DNA from 2 places in the Cytobacillus kochii genome. Region 2 is predicted to be linked to the other one. Evidence: riboswitches for the same ligand, from Rfam matches in the RefSeq annotation. Region 2 holds a riboswitch; the other holds the start of a gene.

What was found. Region 2 has a riboswitch for S-adenosylmethionine ahead of LG276_RS08190 (LLM class flavin-dependent oxidoreductase). Riboswitches for the same ligand answer to the same signal wherever they lie in the genome.
Region 1: another riboswitch for S-adenosylmethionine. It lies ahead of LG276_RS19630 (iron-containing alcohol dehydrogenase family protein); the one in region 2 lies ahead of LG276_RS08190 (LLM class flavin-dependent oxidoreductase).

What each region holds. Positions count from the first base shown of each region.
Region 1 is NZ_CP085254.1:3,828,698-3,832,903, forward strand. It holds gene LG276_RS19620 (GNAT family N-acetyltransferase) at 18-557, opposite strand; gene LG276_RS19625 (hypothetical protein) at 770-1,345, shown strand; SAM riboswitch class I at 1,425-1,540, shown strand; gene LG276_RS19630 (iron-containing alcohol dehydrogenase family protein) at 1,632-2,747, shown strand; gene LG276_RS19635 (MetQ/NlpA family ABC transporter substrate-binding protein) at 2,744-3,565, shown strand; gene LG276_RS19640 (methionine ABC transporter ATP-binding protein) at 3,605-4,206, shown strand, end outside.
Region 2 is NZ_CP085254.1:1,535,434-1,539,639, reverse strand. It holds gene LG276_RS08195 (MetQ/NlpA family ABC transporter substrate-binding protein) at 1-611, opposite strand, end outside; gene LG276_RS08190 (LLM class flavin-dependent oxidoreductase) at 629-2,026, opposite strand; SAM riboswitch class I at 2,186-2,298, opposite strand; gene LG276_RS08185 (fatty acid--CoA ligase family protein) at 2,361-3,920, opposite strand; gene LG276_RS08180 (lipoate--protein ligase) at 4,131-4,206, opposite strand, start outside.

The sequences.
Region 1 (4,206 bases), 2.3 Mb from region 2:
TAATGACATCTATAAAATTAGAAAAGCGCAGGGCGCCCGCTTATCGGTGACAAGCATAAGACGAGCCGGCAGAAAGGTTGTTTTTTAACCTTTTTGACGGATTGGCTTATGACCTCGAGCCGATGGCGTCCGGAGCTAGACAAAGCCTCGTTAAACATTTCATATAACGCCAACGCCCTTATATTATCTGCACATACATCTAACTCTAATCTGATGAGCCCTAACTCTTCATCGGCAAGCTTTACTATTCGCTCAAGAAGCGTCTTACCAATCCCTCTTCCTTGTACTTCTTCATTAATAGAGATGGACACATTACCGCTATATCTCAACTTTCCACTTCTCTCTTCTAAGGAAGCTACCCCTCGAACATGACCGTTATATTCTGCAACAAATACATGGTCTTCTTTTGTAAGTCCTTCAATATAATCTTCAATATCTTTTAATCTCCCCGATGATAAGGCCATTGTCTGTTGAACTATAGAATCTTGCCTATGCATTTCATGAATATCTCTTGCATCATTTATATGTATCGGTCTAATCTTTATTTCTTCCCCCATATAAAAACTCCTTTTTTTTTGTCAAACTGTTCTGAATGAAAACTTATAAACTAAGACTACCACTTTTTTTAGTTTGAAAAATATTGCTTTACCTATTTACGAATGAACAGTATAAAAAGTTTCTTACCATTGCACTGACATAATCACTACGATACAAAATATATATGAAAGGAGGCATCGAGATATTTTATGAGCATCCAAAGGAGGGTAATTTGAATATGCTTGCTTTGTTCAGTCTTTTTTTAGTTGTCGGCTACAGTTTCTTTTTCTTTATTAGTGCCGTTAGAAAAAACAAAGAAATAGCTACCCAATATTCTAAATGTATTCCCATGGTGGTTGGTATGACGAGTAGCTTAACAATCGGTTTGATTATATCTGTGTGGTTACCAGAAATGGCTAAAGCAACTGTATTATCTATTCTCATTAGCGCTGTCATTGCCATTTTTATAGGACTACCGTTTAAAACAAACGGACTCGTTGAAGCTCAAGCGTCAAGTCTCATGGGAAGTATGATGGGGGCAATGCTAGGTATTATGTTAGTACCCAGTGAAGTTACATTTATGATCATTAGCATGGATCTGATTTATTTAATTAGTATTTTTGCCATGATGCTTCTCATGCACAAAAAACATTCATTAAAGGAAGCATTGAAAAATCGACCTGTGCCCTTCTATCTAACATTCTTATTAAGCATGGCCATTATCTGCGCATCGGGAATTCATCAAGAAGCCAAGAACTCAATTCATCCGATTGAAGAAAACACCCCACAAGTAGAACACCATCACTAGTTTAAAGATTAATTTCAATTATGTTATTGACTTTTCATGTAATAGATAATATTATGAATATAATTTAATAAAGCATTTTCTCTTATAAAGAGCGGCTGAGGGACTGGCCCTGCGACGCCCGGCAACCATTCATATACCCATATGAACAGGTGCTAAATCCTGCAAAATACTATTTGGTATTTTGATATATGAGAGAGGTTACTACTATTCTAGTATATTTATGCCTCTCATGATGAGAGGCATTTTTGTTTTTATAATTACATCAAAAGAGAAACGAGGAGAAGAAATGACTGCAACAATCGTAAAAGGGGCTCCAGGATATTATTTATTAGGTTCAGGCATTCTAACAGAACTCCCCGACCTACTTAAAGATATTTCTGTTTCCAAATACCATATAATAACCGGTAAAAAAGCTTGGCAAGCCGTGCAGCCCTACTTGCCGAAGGAAGTAATAGATAACAACATTCACCTTCATTACATAGAAGGTCACACTACCTTAAAAAAGGTCCATGACATCCAAGAAATATTAACAAATGATGGTGCTAATGGCGTAATTGGTATTGGTGGTGGGACAGCATTAGATATAACAAAAGCAGTTGCGATTGAAGCATCTGTTCAATCCATTCTTATACCGACAATCGCAGCTACCTGTGCCGCTTGGACACCATTAAGTGTTTTTTATAATGAAGAAGGCAGCTTTACTCATTATACCGAGTTTCCTATTGCGACAACCCTCGTATTGATTGAACCTAAAATTATTGCTAATGCGCCTATAACTTATTTAAAAGCAGGAATTGGGGATACATTAGCCAAATTTTATGAAGCTGAAGCTCTAATTGAAAGTCTTTACCATGAAGAAACACTACCTGTACCTAAACAAGTTTCGCAATTTTCAGCCAAAATTTGCCGAGATACATTGCTTAATGATGGTGAAGCCGCACTACAATCAGTAGCCAAAAACGAAACCTCACCAGCACTTATTCGAGTGATTGAAACGATTATCATGACTGGGGGCATGGTCGGTGGATTCGGCGAAAAGGCAGGACGAATCGCTGGTGCCCATTCGCTTCACAATGGACTAACCGTAGCGAATGCAGCCAAAGATTTCCTTCATGGGGAATTAGTCGCTTACGGGATTCTTGGTCAATTGGCCATTGAAGAAAAATGGACGGAAGTTGATTACCTTCTCCCGTTTTATGAGAGCTGGCAATTGCCAAGTAGTCTCTCTACTCTAAATATAGATGTGAATGACGAGCAATTAATGAAAACAATTGTGAAAAAGGCGATACTTCCAACTGAATCGATTCACTTTATGAAAAACGAGATAAGTGAACAATCTGTTTTACAAGCACTTCGATTATTAGAAAAACAAAATGAACAAAAAGGAGTTCAAACATCATGAAAAAATGGTTATTAACTGGAACATTCTTATTATCTTTAACAGGCTTAGCTGCATGTGGTAGTGATGAAGCCAGCAACTCTACAGAAGGGTTATATGACGATGAAGAATTAGTCATTGGTGTCACTGCAGGTCCACATGAGCAAATCTTAGAAAAAGTAATTGAATTAGCTAAAGAAGAAGATATCAATATTAAACCACAAGTATTTACTGATTATGTGATGCCAAATGTTGCATTAGCTGAAAAAGAGATTGACTTAAACATTTTTCAAACAGAGCCTTATTTTAATGCATTTAAAGAAGATAGAAATTTAGATTTAGTTAAATCTTTTGATACCGTGTCATTCCCGATGGGCATCTATGCACTCAATGTAAAAGATGTAGCTGAATTAAAAGACGGCGCAAAAATCGGTCTTCCGAGTGACCCAACAAATAGTGGCCGAGCTCTATTACTATTTGAAAAAGCTGGATTAATCGAATTAGATCCTGAAACAGGTATTAATTCAACTGTTCGTGATATTGAAAAAAACAATGGTAACTATGAATTTATTGAACTTGACTCTGCTCAAATCGCTCGTCAGCTAGAAGAGCTTGACGCTGCAGCTATTAACACGAACTTTGCGATTGAAGCTGGTTTTGTTCCTTCTAAAGACGCTATCTTTATCGAGCCTAAAGATTCACCTTACGTAAACCACGCTGCTGTCCGTACGGAGAATAAAGATGATGAAATTCTTGAAAAATTAGCTGATATCTACCGCAGTGAAGAAATTGAAAAGTTTGTTGAAGAGGAATTTGACGGATCAGTTATCGTCTCTTGGTAAAATGATTAAAAATGAGCGTTACGGAGGGAGCATCAAATCATGATAGAGCTTAAGAATATAACCAAAACCTTTACAGGAAAACAAGGAAGCATCCATGCATTAAAGGATGTCTCACTATCAGTGAATCAAGGCGAAATCTACGGGGTTATCGGATACAGCGGCGCTGGTAAAAGTACATTAATTCGCTGTGTGAACTTACTTGAAAAACCTGATAGTGGTTCTGTAAAAGTTAATGGGGTGGATTTAACCACGCTAACACCAGGAAAACTCCGTGAAGCAAGAAGTCATATCGGCATGATTTTTCAAGGGTTTAACTTATTAAAAACAGCAACAGTTTATGATAATATTGCTATCCCTCTTAAACTAACAGGATTAGATAAGAAAGAAGTAAAGAGCCGCGTTAATAAATATTTAGAGATTGTCGGTTTAAGTGAAAAACAAAATGCTTATCCAGCTGAGTTATCTGGTGGCCAAAAGCAAAGGGTTGCTATTGCACGTGCATTATCGCATGAACCAGAAGTATTACTCAGCGATGAAGCAACAAGCGCCTTAGATCCAGATACAACAGAGGCAATTCTTGATTTGCTCTTAAAAATCAATAAAGAATTAGGAATTACGATTCTCCTTATTACACATGAGAT
Region 2 (4,206 bases):
GCAAAGTTACCATTAACAGCAGCAAGATCAACTGATTCAAGAGACCTTGGCAGTTGGGCTGCATCTACTTCATGGAATTTCAAATTTTTCGGGTTAGATAATACATCATTAACTGTTGCATTGACTGGGTTTATATCATCTTTCAATTCTATTAAACCAGCATCACGCGCAACTGTTAATCCTCTCGCTAAATTTGTAGGATCATTAGCAATGGCCATCGTGCTGCCATCTTTCACTTCTTCAAGGGAGTTGAATTTTTCTGAATATATACCAATTGGAGCTGTAGGAACAGAAATAATATCTACTAGATCCATCCCTTTTTCAGAGTTAAAATTCTCTAAGTACACTTTATGTTGAAATAAATTACCATCCAAATCTCCACTATCTAAAGCAATATTCGGTTGAACATAATCATTAAATTCCTTTACTTCTACTTTGTACCCTTTTTCCTCAAGTAGTGGTGCTACACCTTGCTCAAGCATATCACTATAAGGAACTGTCGCCCCTAATACCATCTCTTTCTTTTCTTCGCCGGATGAACCTGATGCCCCACATGCACTTAAAACAGTGCAACAAATCAGTACAAAAAATAGTAACCAAACTTTTCTCATACCCTTCACCTCTTATTTTAATTGTTTATTTTTTCGCCTTTACGAAATTTACTTCCTGGATGACCACTCGGTAAAAGAGGCGAGCCGTGAGTAAAAAGCTTTTCTCTTAACGTACCCTGTTTGTATTCCTTTTTATATAAACCACGTTCTTGTAGAATCGGAATAACAAGCTCAATAAAATCTTCCAAATCTGCTGGCGTTACTAAATGATTTAAATTAAAACCATCGACCCCAGAGGCTTCAAACTGATATTGAATTTGGTCTGCTACTTCTGATGGATTGCCGACAATTATGTTGTCTCTATCTAATCCTTCTAATTTTGAAATCGCTTCTTTAATCGATAGTTTTTTCTTCGCATCTTTCGTTAATGAAGCAGCTTTATAATGCCCATGCTCTGTAGCTTTAAATTCAAATGGGTTATCTAACTCATCCTTTGTAAATTCCGCAACATTATAACCGCTTGCGCCCCCAAACTGTGCTTTCGCTGCATCTGCACTCCATAATTGGTTGTATTCAGCAAATTTCTCTTCCGCTTCTTCAGTTGTCTTACCTACAATGACTGTTAGGAAAGTGAATATTTTAATATCTTCCGGGTTTCTGCCATATTCAGCCGCTTGTTTTCGAATATCCTCTGTATAATGTCTTACTCTTTCAGGAGTTGGCCCACCTACAAATACACATTCTGCATGTTTTGCTGCAAAAGCACGACCTTTAGGAGAAGTCCCTGCTTGATATAAAACAGGTGTTCTTTGTTGTGAAGGTTCTGTTAAATGCGGTCCTTCGACTTCAAAATATTCTCCCTTATGGTGAATTTCATGGATTTTCTTACGGTCGATTAATAGCCCTTGTTCTGTATCTTCTATCACCGCTCCATCTTCCCAGCTTGATTCCCACAGTTTATAAACGACATCCATATATTCATCGGCAATTTCATAACGCTTATCGTGTTTGATCATATCTTTGAAACCAAAATTTCTTGCTGCATTAGGAAGATAGGAAGTAACGATGTTCCATGCCACTCTTCCTTTTGTCAAATGATCTAATGTGGAAAATCGTCTTGCCTGCCCAAAAGGTGGCTCATATGTTGTACTCACCGTTAATGCAAATGACAGATGCTCTGTCACTGCAGCCATAGCAGGGATGACAAACGCCCCATCATTAACAGGAAACTGTAATCCATCATTAATTGAAGGTTCTTTGCTTTCTTTATACGTATCATAAACACCTAATACATCCGCAAAAAAGACAGCATCGAATTTTCCCTTCTCGAGTGTTTTGGCTAATTCCATCCAATAATTAATATCTTTATAGGCACGATGTCGTTTGGAATCTTTATGCTTCCATAGCCCATGAGAATTGTGCATTGCACTTGTCATTTCAAATGCATTCAATATCATTTGTTTTTTATAACTCATACTGCCATTACCTCCTCTAACGCTTCTACAAAAGAAGCATAATAATGTATTTATCAATTGTGCTAAGAATGTTTATCGCTTTTGGTGGTCCAATCAGCCATAAAAAAACCTCTTCCTAAAAAGGAAGAGGTAACGTACGCTCATAAATATTTCATTCTCTTCCTATCTTTCAAGCTAAAATACTAGCTTGCTGGAATTGGCACAGTACTTTCGATGCTAAGTCTGTTGCCGAGGCTTCGTAGGGCCAGTCCCTCCACCTCTCTAGATAGTGGTTATTTAATTGATATAGTAACTCTAAAATATTTAGAATCTTTTGTCAACATGTTTTTTTAACTTATGCTTCTTGATTTTCTAAGACCTTTTTCTTTAGAGCACGACGCAGTATCTTTCCTGTTGTATTCTTCGGCAATTCTTCTAAAAATTCTATAGAGGAAGGGATTTTGTATTTAGCTAACTTTTCTTTACAATAGGCCAATAAATGTGCCTCCGTTAAATTTTCAGTTTTAGGTACAATATAGGCTAAAACTTTTTCTCCTGTATTCTGATCAGGTACACCTAAAACAGCCGCTTCAACAATGTCAGGATGGTCATAAAAAACCTCTTCTACTTCCCTTGGATACACATTATAGCCGCCAACAATTATCATATCTTTCTTACGGTCAACAATGTAGAAGTATCCTTCTTCGTCCTTCTTAGCTAGGTCACCTGTATATAACCAACCTTCCTTTAAACAGGCAGCTGTTTCTTCAGGCATTTTGTAATATCCTTTCATAACGTTAGGGCCTTTCACAACAAGCTCCCCTACTTCACCTACAGCGACCTCTTCTCCCAATTCATTAACTACTTTATTTTCAACATGAATAATAGATGTGCCAATCGACCCCGGTTTCCGTGGACGATCTAGTGGGTTAAAGCATGTGACCGGAGAAGCTTCTGATAACCCATAGCCTTCAGAAATAACCACATTGAATTTTTTCTCGAAATTTTCTAACAATGCAACAGGTAGTGAAGCACCTCCAGAAATACATAATCTCATAGATTGGAAGACATCAGGGTTGCCTTCAGGATATTGATAAAGAAAATTATACATTGTAGGAACGCCGGCAAAAACAGTTGGCTTGTATTTTTCCGCTAAACGGAAAATTTCTTTCGGACTAAATTTAGGGTCTATTAAGATCGTTGCTCCACTTATAAGAGGTGCATTCAAAGCAACCGTTAAGCAAAACACGTGAAACATAGGTAAGGTTGTAATCACCGTGTCACGTTCATTAATTTGCAAATAGTCCGCGACATCACTCGCATTACTAAACAGGTTACGATGAGTTAACATGGCTCCTTTAGGTTTGCCTGTTGTTCCTGATGTATAGAGTATAATCGCGACATCATCGGGTGTCACATCTGCATCAGCAAATGTTACATCCCCATTGGAAACAAGCTCTGAAAACGATTTCAATTTAGGAAATACCGACTTATCTCCCAGAGCTGGAAGTCCACTTGTTTGACCGGTTTCGCAGACAATATAATGCTTAATATCGGTTAATAAATGATGCATTTTTTCTGCTAATGGTAATAATTGCTCAAGCATAATCACCGCTTTTACATCGCCATCTTTTAAAATATAGCCAATTTCTTCAGGCGTATAGATAGGGTTTATCGGTATTACCTTTGCCCCTAGCTTTAACGCACCATATAAACTAATAACAAAATGCGGCGAATTACCAAGTAGCAAGGCAATATGATCGCCTTCCTTTATACCTAATGACGAAAGTCCTGATGCAAACCTTGTTACTTGTTCATCGAGCTCAGCGTATGTACTTGCTTGATCCATAAAATAATACGCATTTTTTTCCCCATTTTCTAAGGCAATCTTGTGAAGCTGACTTGTTAAATTCAAGTTTCTCCCTCTTTTCTGAATGAATAGTCATTCATTTTTATAATATAAATTTTCTAAATTTATTATATTAAAAGAAATTTCAGGATTCAAGTAGTCTACTAAGATCTACACTATTTTTTTCTTTATTAATAAAATAAAAAAGCATAAAAGTTCTTCATCCTTAACGGTGAAAATACTTTCATGCCTTAGTATTCACAGACTGATACAGCTTTAATATACTAAATTCACAAAGTCTTCTATTGTGATATTACCGAAATAATGTTTTATATTTATACCAGCTAGCGCC